Linked DNA regions of Rubrivivax gelatinosus IL144. The protein of the gene in region 2 binds, or shares a complex with, the protein of the main gene of each other region. Links are inferred from orthologs where the notes say so. Each region holds a gene or a part of one and is shown on either strand. Other genes may lie near its edges. The genes, in order: RGE_RS17975 and smc.

What was found.
Region 1: the proteins of smc (region 2) and RGE_RS17975 are in contact, whole or in part, in a crystal structure (PDB 3ZGX), measured with the Bacillus subtilis proteins. The link is inferred for Rubrivivax gelatinosus IL144 from one-to-one orthologs.

What each region holds. Positions count from the first base shown.
Region 1 is NC_017075.1:3,926,758-3,931,874, reverse strand. The notes cover bases 581-3,451. They hold RGE_RS17975 (segregation and condensation protein A), read right to left. Parts: upstream 2,510-3,451; coding sequence 1,652-2,509; downstream 581-1,651. Other genes in these bases: RGE_RS23370 (CHAD domain-containing protein), read left to right, coding at 2,808-3,451; RGE_RS17970 (DUF3460 family protein), read right to left, coding at 2,517-2,723; RGE_RS17980 (sensor histidine kinase), read left to right, coding at 581-1,651. Also shown: RGE_RS17985 (response regulator), read left to right, coding at 1-245; more of RGE_RS17980, read left to right, coding at 242-580; more of RGE_RS23370, read left to right, coding at 3,452-4,271; RGE_RS17960 (DUF4212 domain-containing protein), read left to right, coding at 4,268-4,543; RGE_RS17955 (SulP family inorganic anion transporter), read right to left, coding at 4,544-5,117. UniProt on the Bacillus subtilis protein: Participates in chromosomal partition during cell division. May act via the formation of a condensin-like complex containing Smc and ScpB that pull DNA away from mid-cell into both cell halves.
Region 2 is NC_017075.1:2,535,459-2,541,784, reverse strand. The notes cover bases 949-5,028. They hold smc (chromosome segregation protein SMC), read right to left. Parts: upstream 4,665-5,028; coding sequence 1,149-4,664; downstream 949-1,148. Other genes in these bases: queF (preQ(1) synthase), read left to right, coding at 4,804-5,028; RGE_RS11750 (cell division protein FtsZ), read right to left, coding at 949-1,152. In the rest of the region: NAD-dependent DNA ligase LigA, read right to left, coding at 1-79; more of RGE_RS11750, read right to left, coding at 97-948; more of queF, read left to right, coding at 5,029-5,247; RGE_RS11735 (SET domain-containing protein), read left to right, coding at 5,244-5,684; RGE_RS11730 (acetyl-CoA C-acyltransferase family protein), read right to left, coding at 5,820-6,326. UniProt on the Bacillus subtilis protein: Required for chromosome condensation and partitioning.

The DNA.
Region 1 (5,117 bases), 1.4 Mb from region 2 along the record:
ACCAGGAGGCGCCGTCGCTGGCGCGCATCGGCCTGACGCCGCGCCAGGGCGAGGTGCTGGGCCTGCTGCTCAAGGGCCTGCCGAACAAGCTGATCGCGCGCGAACTCGACCTGTCGGTGGAAACCGTCAAGGACCACGTCGCCGCGGTGCTGCGCGCGCTGGGCGTCAGCACGCGCACGCAGGCCGTGCTGGCGGTCAGCCAGATGATGCAGCGTCAGAACGGCTGGACGCCGCCGCGGCCGTGACGCTCGCTCCCGCGGCCTGTCCCCGGTCCGGGGCGCCGCAGTCTCTGCCCGCCGGATCGCCGGCCGACGCCTTGCGGGCGCTGTACCGCCAGGCGCCGGCGATGCTGGTCGGCGACGCCTTCGGCCTGGGCCTGGTGCTGATGGCCTTCGGCGGGTACTCCTCCCGCCGCGTGCTGCTCGCCTGGGTCGGCGCCTTCTCCATCGTCTGGGCGCTGCGCCTGCTGCACTACCTGCGCTGGACACGGCGCGGCCCGGCCGACGAGCAGCGCCTGCACGCCTGGCGCCGCAGCTGGGGCCTGCTGGTGCTGGTGCACGGCGCGCTCTGGGCCGCCGCGGTCTGGCTGTTCTGGGGCCGCGGGCCCTTGGCGCACACGACGGTGCTGCTGCTCGTGCTCTACAGCTTCTGCCTGGCGTCGGTGCAGCTCCTGGCCTCGCAGCGCGGCCTGTTCCTGGCCTACAACGGGCTGGTGCTCGGTGCCACCGTGCTGCGTGTGGCCAGCGACGACTCGCTCGACGGCCATCTGGAACTGGCGGCCGTCGTCGCCAGCCTGTTCGTCGTCACCTGGGTGATGGCGCGCGCCCACGGCAGCGCGCTGCACGAGGCGATCCGGCTCAAGGCCCGCACCGACGAGCTGGCCGGCCAGCTGCGGGTCGAGAAGGCCGAAGCCGAGGCGGCGCGGCGCGCGGCCGAGGCGGCGTCGCGCGCCAAGACCCAGTTCTTCGCCGCTGCCAGTCACGACCTGCGCCAGCCGCTGCACGCGATGTCGCTGTACGTCGAGGCCTTGCAGCAGCGCCCGCACGAGCCCGAGGTCGCGGCGCTGGTGCAGGGCGTCGACGCCTCGGTGCGTGCGCTCGACGAGCTGTTCGGCGAGCTGCTGGACCTGACGCGGCTGGACTCCGGCGGCATCGAGCCGCGCCCGCGGCCGCTGGCGATGCAGCCCCTGTTCGCCCGGCTGCGCCTGCACTTCGAGCCGCTGGCCGAACACAAGCGCCTGGTGCTGCGTTTCCACGGCGCGCAGCACGCGGCCTTCGCCGACCCGGTGCTGGTCGAGCGCGTGCTGCACAACCTGCTCGGCAACGCGATCCGCTACACCGAGCACGGCGGCGTGCTGGTCGCCTGCCGCCGCCGCGGCGGGCGGCTGCTGCTGCAGGTCTGGGACACCGGCGTCGGCATCGACGCGCAGCACCTGCCGCGCGTGTTCGACGAGTTCTTCCAGGTGCGCGGCATGGTCCCGGCGCTTCAGCGGCGCGGCCTCGGCCTGGGGCTGGCCATCGTGCGCCGGCTGGGCGTGCTGATCGGCAGCGAGGTGCGCGTCTGCTCGCGGCCCGGCCGCGGCTCGGTGTTCTCGCTGTCGCTGCCGCTGCGCCAGGGCGCGGCCCTGCCCGAGCAGACCGAGAAGGTCTGATCAGGCCGGCTGGTAGGCCAGGCGCACGTAGATCGGCGCGAAGGCCTCGGCCTGGGTCACCTCGACGAGGTGCTCGCGCGCCAGCTCCAGCATCGCGATGAAGGTGACGACCAGCACCGGCGCGCCGCGTGCCACGTCGAACAGCTCCTGGAACTCGACGAAGCGCCGCCCCTGCAGCCGGCGCAGCACGACGGTCATGAACTCGCGCACCGAGAGCTGCTCGCGCGAGATCGTGTGGTGCTGGTTGAGCCGGGCGCGCTTGAGGATGTCGGCCCAGGCGGCGCGCAGGTCGTCGGGGTCGACGTCGGGGAAACGCGGCGCCAGCGACTGTTCGACGTAGACCTGGGCGCGCAGGAAGTCGCGGCCCATCACCGGCAGCGCGTCCAGGCGCGCGGCGGCGAGCTTGATCTGCTCGTACTCGATGAGCCGGCGCACGAGCTCGGCGCGCGGGTCCTCGGGTTCGCTGCCGTCCGGGTTCTTCTTGGGCGGCAGCAGCATGCGCGACTTGATCTCGATGAGCATCGCCGCCATCAGCAGGTACTCGCTGGCGAGCTCGAGATTGCGCCGCCGCAGCTGCTCGACGTAGTCCAGGTACTGGCGCGTGACGTCAGCCAGCGGGATGTCGAGGATGTTGAAGTTCTGCTTGCGGATCAGGTAGAGCAGCAGGTCCAGCGGGCCTTCGAAGGCCTCGAGGAAGACCTCCAGCGCATCCGGCGGGATGTAGAGGTCCTGCGGCAGCCTGAACAGCGGCTCGCCGTACAGGCGGGCGACGGCGACCTGGTCCACGACGTCCTGTGCGGCCGGTTCGGCTGCCGCTTCCGCGGTCGGCAGCGCCTCGGGCAGGGCGGGCGAGTCCAAGGGCGCTTCAGCGGCCCTTGGGCTGGTAGACGTAGGGCTGCTGCGGCACGCGCGCCTGGCGCCAGGCCTGCAGCGCCTCGCGGTCGACCGCCTTGTCCCACAGCAGCGCGCGGCCGGCGCGCTGTTCGTCTTCGAGCGACGGACGCTGTTCCTTCAGCTTGGCGATGAAGTCGGTGACGTCGGAGGTGTAGGGCTTGCGGAAGAACGGGGGCATAAGCGGCGCGGAAGCGACAATTCGGGCGACTCACGAGTTTACCGGCCGGGCCGCCCGCGCGCCCGCTTCGCCCCAAGGACAGGCATGAGGGAAATCGAGCTGAAGTTCCAGATTCCGGCCGCTGCGCGCGACCGGGTGCAGCGCGCCGTCGCGACGAAGACCGCGCGTGTGCTGCCGCTGGCCGCCGCCTACGCCGACACCGCCGACGAGCGCCTGGCGCGCGCCGGCTTCGCGCTGCGTCTGCGGCGCGAGGGCACGCGCTGGGTGCAGACGCTCAAGGGCCGCGGCGACGGCCTGATGGACCGCCTGGAGCACGAGGTCGAGCTGCCCGACACCGCTGCCGCCCCGGTGCTGGACCCGGCGCGCCACGCCGGCACCCCGGCCGGCGACGCGCTGGCCCGGCTGCTGGCCGACGGCGCGCCGCTGATCGAGCGTTACCGCACCGAGATCGTGCGCCAGCTGCGCCGCGTGCGTTCCGGCGGCGCGGTGATCGAGATCGCGCTCGACGAAGGTCGCATCGTCGCCGGCGAACGCAGCGCCGCGGTCTGCGAGATCGAGTTCGAGCTGCTGTCCGGCCCGCCGGCGGCGCTGCTGGCGCTGGCCGAGCAGTGGGTGGCGCGCCACGGCCTGTGGCTGGACGTTCGCACCAAGGCCGAACGCGGCACGCGCCTGGCGCGCGGCCTGGAGCGTGTGCCGGCGGTGCGCGCCACGGCGCCCGAGCTGCCAAGCGCGGCCGGCACGGCGCAGGCGTTCGGCGCGATGCTGCATTCGGCGCTGCGCCAGGTGCTGCCCAACGGCGCCGAGATCGCCTCGGCCACCGGCGAGGCCGAGACGCTGCACCAGCTGCGCGTCGGCCTGCGCCGGCTGCGCAGCGCGCTGAAGGTCTTCGCCGCCTGGTCGCCCGACGAGGCCGCCGCGCTGGCGCTCGACGAGGCGCTGGCCGCGCCCTTCGCCGCGCTGGGCGCCAGCCGCGACGCCGAGGTCGCCGCCGCGCTGCTGGCGCCGCTGGCCGAGGCCGGCGCGCCGCCGCTGGCCTTGCCCGGCGCCGACGACGCCCCGCTGCCGGCCGCCGTCGTCGCTGCCCCGGGCTACACCCGGCTGATGCTGCGCACGATGGCGCTGGCGCTGGTGGCGCTGCAGACGCCGGGCGGCCATCTGGAGCGTGCCGCCGCGGCGCGCCTGGCGGCCGACTGGCGCGAGGCGCGCCGCGACGCCCGCCGCTTCGCCCGGCTGGACACCGAGCAGCGCCACCGGCTGCGCAAGCGGCTCAAGCGCCTGCGCTACGCGATCGAGTTCCTGCAACCGGCGCTGCGCCCGCGGCGTGCCCGCCAAGCGCTGAAGGCGCTGCGCGTGGCGCTCGACGGCCTCGGCCAGGCCAACGACCACGCCGTCGCCCGCGCCACGCTGGCCGCGCGGGCCGCCGCCGATCCGTCGGACCCCGGGCTGGCGTTCGCGCTGGGCTGGCTCACCGGGCGCGAGGACGCCGTGCGCGCCGAAGCCGCCGCCGCGCTGGCGCCGCTGGACGAGGTCCGGCGCTTCTGGCGATGAACCACAGCCCGCAGCGCCGCCGCGCCGAGCGCCGGCGCCGCGACTGGCGGCGCAACCGGCGCCTGACCGGCGCGCTGCTGGCGGCCTGGTTCGTCGTCACCTTCGTCGTCGCGTTCTTTGCGCGCGAACTCGACTTCAGCGTCTTCGGCTCGCCGTTCGGCTTCTGGGTCGCGGCCCAGGGCGCGCCGATCGTCTACCTGGCCATCGTCTGGATCTACGCCCTCGTCATGGACCGCCGCGACGACGAGCACGGCGATCCCGGCGACGACTGATCAGCCGGCCTCGGACACCGTCGGCGCCGGTGCCAGCGCCGCCGCGTAGGCCTCGGCCAGCGTCGCCGTGACGTTGGCGGCGCCGATCTCGTCTTCGAAGCCGGCGCGCCGGATCAGCGAACGCGGCTGCTCGTTGACGGCGGCCAGCACCAGGCGCACGCCGCGGCGCTCCAGTTCGCGGTGCAGCTGCGCCAGCGCCTCCAGGCCCGAGGTGTCCATCGAGATCAGCCGGTGCATGTCCAGCACCAGCGCGCGCGTGCCCGGCGGCTGCGCCGTCAGCGCCTCGATCTTGCCGACGGCGCCGAAGAACAGCGCGCCGAAGACCTCGACGACCTTCACGCCGTCGGGCGCGCTCGTGTCGGCCACCGGCTCGGCGCGGAACAGCGTGCTCATGCGGTAGATGAAGAACACGCAGGCCAGGATCAGCCCGACCTCGACGGCGACCGTGAGGTCGAAGATCACCGTCAGCGCGAAGGTGCCGACGAGGATCGTGCGGTACTGGACGCTGAAGTGGCGCAGGCGAACGAACTCGCGCCACTCGCCCATGTTCCAGGCGACGAAGGCCAGGATGCCG
Region 2 (6,326 bases):
GCACGTAGTAGCGGTGGGCGTGGTGGGCGAGCAGGCGGCGCAGCGCCTCCGCACGCGCGGCGGGGGTCGTCTCGGGCATGGGGGGATTCTGAAGGCTCAGCTGAACAGCCGCCGCGCCGCGGGCGAGCCGGCGGCCAGATCCAGCTTTTCGAGCTGGCCGTAAAGCTGTTCGAGCTCGCGGCCGATGGCGTCGAAGGCGTGCAGCGTCACCGGCTGGCCCTGGTCGTCGACGACGGTGGCGTCCATCTCGTCGGCCAGCGTCGTCGTCAGGCGGTGCCAGGTCGGGAAGGGTTCGAGGCGCGCCTCGGTCTGCGGCACGTCCAGCGCCAGCGTGCAGTCGCGCACGGCGGCGAGCTGGCCGTCCTCGGCCAGCGCGGCCTGCGGGTCGAAGCTCAGTACCAGCATCGGCGGCGCGCCGGCTTCCGCGCCCGGCAGCACCAGCCGCCCGGGCAGCGAACCCGGCACGAAGCCGTGGCGCTTGGCGGTCTGCTGCAGATAACCCACGGACCAGGCGACGTGGTTGGAGCGCAGCGTCACCGCCAGCTGGGCGTCCAGCGGGCTGGCCAGGCCGTCGAGTTCACGCGCGCGGGCCACGACTTCCAGCATGTCGGGGAAGTCGGGCATCGCGCCGACGGCCTCGCAGAAGGCCTGGACCTTCTGCACGAACTCGGAGTACTCGATCTCGTTGAGCGCGCCGCTGCGGCTGGCCAGCTGCACGCCGGCCTGCAGCTCGCCGTAGCGGTGGCCGGCGCGCGGCTGCTCCCAGTCGCCGGTCTCGGTATCCAGGCCTTCGACGTAGAAGGGCTTGGTGCCGGCGCGGCGCGACGGCGGCAGGTGCGAGAGCACGAAGTCGCCGGTGACAGGCGACTCCAGCGTCATCGGCACGATGGCGTCGATCAGCGCGTCCAGGCGTGCCGGGCGGCGGGTGGCCGCGGGCGGGTGATGGGGCGCCGGCGTGCCGTCCAGCGTCGGCTCGTCGGACGCATCGCCGGAGGCCGGCGCGCTGCCCAGGCCGGGTTCGACGCGGTCGGGCGCGTCGGGCTGGGCGTCGGCGCGGCGCGGGCCGGCGCGACGGGTGGAAAGCCAGCCCTGGACGATCAGGGCAACGAGAACGAGGCCGCCGACGAGGGCGAGTGCCGTGGTGAGGGTCATGCCGCTTCGGCGAAGCCGATGGCCGCTTCCATGTCGACGGCGACGATGCGCGAGACGCCCTGCTCCTGCATCGTCACGCCGATCAGCTGTTCGGCCATCTCCATCGCGATCTTGTTGTGGCTGATGAAGAGGAACTGGGTGCCCGCGCTCATCTCGGTGACGAGGTTGCGGTAACGCTCGGTGTTGGCGTCGTCCAGAGGTGCGTCGACTTCGTCGAGCAGGCAGAACGGCGCCGGGTTGAGCTGGAAGATCGCGAACACCAGCGCGATCGCGGTCAGCGCCTTCTCGCCGCCGGACAGCAGGTGGATGGTGCTGTTCTTCTTGCCCGGCGGCTGCGCCATCACCTGCACGCCGGCGTCGAGGATCTCGTCGCCGGTCATCACCAGCCTGGCCTGGCCGCCGCCGAACAGCGACGGGAACATGCGCCCGAAGTGCTCGTTGACCTGGTTGAAAGTGCTGCCCAGCAGGTCGCGCGTCTCCAGGTCGATCTTTCGGATCGCGTCTTCCAGCGTGGTGATGGCTTCGGTCAGGTCGGCGAGCTGGGCGTCGAGGAAGGTCTTGCGCTCGCGCGAGGCGGTGAGTTCGTCAAGCGCGGCGAGGTTGACGGCGCCCAGCGCCGCGATCTCGCGGTTGATGCGGTCGATCTCGGACTGCAGGCCCCAGAGCTTGACGCCGCCCTGCTCGATGCCGGTGGCCAGCGCCTCCAGGTCGACCTCAGCCGCCTGCAGCTGCTCCAGGTACTGCGCGCCGCCCAGCTGTGCCGCCTGCTGTTCGAGCTGCAGCTTGGTGATCTGCTCGCGCAGCGGCGCCATGCCCTGCTCCAGCCCCAAGCGCTGCTCGTCGGCGCGGCGCATCTGCGCCGACAGGTCGTCGTAGCGGCTGCGGGCGGCGCCCAGCTCGCGTTCGCGCTCCAGGCGCAGCGACAGCGCTTCCTGCAGCCCGGCTTCGGCTGCGGCGTCGTCGAAGCCGGCGAGTTCGCTGCGGATCTGCTCGGCGGCCTGCTCGTTGGCGGCGATCTGCGCACCGGCGGTTTCCAGCGCACGCTGCAGCTCGTCGCGGCGCGCGGCCAGCGAGCGCGCCTGGAAGCGCGCTTCCTGCGCCTGGCGCTCCAGCGCTCGCTGCTGCTCGCGCGCGTCGGCCAGGCGGCGGTCGGCGGCGATGACCTCGTCTTCGAGGTCGGCGTGGCGCTGCTGGGCCTCGCCGAGCTCGACGTCGAGTTCCTCGAAACGCGCTTCGCCGACGGCGCGGCGCTCCTCGATGGCCTCCATCTGGGCATCGATCTCGGCGAGCTCGTCGCCCAGCTGCTCGCGGCGCTGCAGCGCGGCCTCGGCCTGCTGGCTCAGGCGCAGCAGCTCGACGTGCAGCGCGTGGGCGCGGTTCTGCGCTTCGGCGGCTTCGCGGCGCGCGGCGGCCAGGCGGCCGCTGGCGTCGGTGTAGGCGGCTTCCAGGCGCACGGACTGGGTGCGCGTCTCTTCGGCGATCAGTGTCTGCGCGCGCTGCTGGCGGTCGAGGTTCTCGATCTCCTGGGCCCGCGCCAGCAGGCCGGCCTGCTCGGAGTCGGGCGCGTAGAAGGCGACGGCGAACTGGCTGACGGCGTGGCCTTCGCGCGTCATGACGACCTCGCCGTGCGTCAGCTGGCCGCGCAGGGCTAGCGCCGCGTCCAGCGAGTCGGCGGTGTAGACGCCTTCGAGCCAGTCGCCCAGCAGCGCCTTCAGGCCGGCGTCGCCCAGGCGCAGCAGGTCGGACAGCCGCGGCAGCGTGGCGTGCGTGCTGGCGATGGCGCCCGAGGGCAGCGCGTAGAAAGCCAGCTTGGCCGGCGGAGCGTCGGCGGCGAAGGCGCGCACGGTGTCGAGCCGGCCGACGGCCAGCGCGTTCAGGCGCTCGCGCAGCGCGGCTTCCAGCGCCGTCTCCCAGCCGGGTTCGATGTGCACCTGGCGCCACAGGCCCTGCATGCCGGTGAGGCCGTGGCGCTCCAGCCAGGGCTTGAGCTTGCCTTCGGTCTGCACTTTTTCCTGCAGCGTGCGCAGCGCCTCCAGACGCGCGGCGATGTCGGCCTGCTTGGCGTTCTCGCGGTTGACGGCGGTCTGCGCGGCGCGGCGCTGCTCGTCGAGCGCCGGCACCTGCTCGGACAGTTCGTGCAGCCGGCCTTCGGCTTCCTCATGGCGCTCGGCGGCGACGGCTTCGTCCTCGCGCAGCGCGTCCAGGCGCGCGGTGTCGGGCGCCTGCAGCTGCTGGCGCTCGCCGGCCAGGCGCTCGCGGCGCGTGCGCAGCTGGCGCGCCTGCTCGTCGAGGTTGCGGCTGTCGGCGGCCAGCACCTGGATCTGCTGCTGCACCTGGGTGACGGCGTTGCGCTGGCGGTTGGCGTCGGCCTGGGCGGCGCGCAGGCCGTCTTCCAGCGCCGGCAGTTCCAGCCCCTGGTCCTCGGCCTGGGCGACGAGCACGTCGGCCTCTTCCTCGGCGGCGACGATCTGTCCGGCGATGTCTTCCAGCTCGGCTTCGGCGGCGGCCTGGCGCTCGCGCCAGCCTTCGTTCTGCGCGTCGAGTGCGGCCAGGCGCTGCTCGGCACGCTGGCGGCCGTCGACGACATAGCGGATGCGTTCCTCGAGCCGGCTCACTTCCAGTGCCGCTTCGGACAGCGAACCCTGGCGCGCGTGCAGCTCGTCGCTGGCTTCGTAATGCGCCTGGCGCAGCTGCTCCAGCTCGGCCTCGACGTGGCGCAGCTCGGCCATGCGTTGCTCGAGCACGTTGGTCGCGGCCAGCACCGCGGTCTTGACACGTTCTTCCTCGCCGGCGGCGTCGCGCGCCTTCAGGAACCAGAGCTGGTGCAGCTTGGTCGTGCCGTCGTCCTGCAGCCGGCGGTAGGCGGCGGCGACCTCGGCCTGCTTCTCCAGCTTCTCGAGGTTGAGGTTCAGCTCGCGCAGGATGTCTTCGACCCGCGTCAGGTTCTCGCGCGTGTCCTTCAGCCGGTTCTCGGTCTCGCGGCGGCGTTCCTTGTACTTGGAGACGCCGGCGGCCTCTTCGAGGAACAGGCGCAGTTCCTCGGGGCGGCTCTCGATGATGCGGCTGATCGTGCCCTGGCCGATGATGGCGTAGGCGCGCGGGCCCAGGCCGGTGCCCAGGAACACGTCCTGCACGTCGCGCCGGCGCACCGGCTGGTTGTTGATGAAGTAGCTGGAGGTGCCGTCGCGCGTCAGCACGCGCTTGACGGCGATCTCGGCGAAGGCGTTCCACTGGCCGCCGGCACGCGCCGAAGCGTTGTCGAAGACGAGCTCGACGCTGGCCCGGCTGGCGGGCTTGCGCTGGCCCGAGCCGTTGAAGATCACGTCCTGCATCGACTCGCCGCGCAGTTCGCTGGCCTTGCTCTCGCCGAGCACCCAGCGCACCGCGTCCATGATGTTGCTCTTGCCGCAGCCGTTCGGGCCGACGACGCCGACACGCTGCCCGGGCAGCTGGAAGGTGGTCGGTTCGGCGAAGGACTTGAAGCCGGCGAGCTTGATCTGGTTCAGTCGCATCGAGGCGGCCGCTGGCGGCGGGTCAATACACGCAAGTGCTTGATCTACATGGCAAAACGCGCTCGACGGGGGAGCGCGCTGGTGGCCGGATGATAGCATCGCGCCCCTTTCCCCCCGGCCCCGCCGCCCCCGAACTCCGATGGCCCGCACCCCCCCCCGCCAGCGCACCGCCCCCGCGGTGCCGCCCACCCAGCCCAGCAAGGAACTGCAGGTCTTCCCGAACCCGGCACCCGAACGCGACTACGTGATCCGCTTCGACGTGCCCGAGTTCACCTGCCTGTGCCCGCTGACCGGCCAGCCCGACTTCGCCCATTTCACGATCGAGATCGTGCCGGACAAGCTGTGCGTCGAGCTGAAGAGCCTGAAGCTCTATTTCTGGAGCTACCGCAACGAAGGCGCGTTCCACGAGAAGGTGACCAACACCATCCTCGAGGACCTGGTGAAGGCCATCAAGCCGCGGTTCCTGCGCATCCACGGCAACTGGTTCGTGCGCGGCGGCATCGGCACCCACGTCACCGTCGAACACCGCGCCAAGGGCTGGAAGCCGGCCGCGCCGGTCGTGCTACCGGCGCCGCAGGCGTGAACGTGCCGGAGGCGCCGCGCGTCGAACGCCGGCCCTACCAGAAGTACGCGGTCGAGGTCGCTGTCAGCACCATCGACGGCCACGGTGTCTTTGCCGCCGAGGCCATCCCCGAGCGCGTGAAGATCGGCGAGATCCGCGGCGAGGCGCTGAGCGTCGAGCAGGCGCGCATCCGCGCGACGCGTCACGAACGCATCATGATCGTCGAGCTGTCGCCCAAGCGCGCGATCGACTTCACGCTGTCGACCGACCCGATGCGCTACACCAACCACAGCTGCCGGCCCAACGCCCGGCTGGTGCTGGACAACGGCCGCGTAGAGTTCTTCTCGCTGCGCGCCATCGCCCCGGGTGAGGAGATCACCGTCGACTACGGCGAGACGCACCACGGCGGCACGCTGCCGTGCCGCTGCGGCGCGCCCGGCTGTCGCGGGGCGCTGTAACTGACAGGCCTGCGGCGCCGCGGCAGTCGGCTGCGCACTCGCCAGCGCATCAAGCGGACGCCGTGGCCCGGCTTTGCCGGGTCACTGGCGGCGCCCCCTTGAGGGGGGAGCGCCGAAGGCGCTCCGGGGGGGGCCTTAGACCTTCTCGAATGCGGCGGCGATGCCCTGGCCGCCGCCGATGCACATCGTCACCAGCGCGTAGCGGCCGCCGATGCGGCGCAGCTCGTGGATCGCCTTGGTGGTGATGATCGCGCCGGTGCCGCCGATCGGGTGGCCCAGCGAGATGCCCGAGCCGTTGGGGTTGACCTTGGCCGGGTCGAGGTCGAGCTCCTTGGACACCGCGCAGGCCTGGGCGGCGAAGGCCTCGTTGGCTTCGATGACGTCGAAGTCGCCGACCTTGAGCCCGGTGCGCGCCAGCAGCGCACGCGTCGCCGGCACCGGGCCGATGCCCATGATCGCCGGCTCGACGCCGGCGTGGGCGTAACCCACGAACCGCGCCAGCGGCGTCAGCCCGTGCGCCTTGACGGCCTCGGCGCTGGCCAGCACGACGGCCGCGGCGCCGTCGTTGATGCCCGAGGCGTTGCCGGCGGTCACCGTGCCGTCCTTCTTGAACGCCGGCTTCATCTTCGCCAGCCCCTCCAG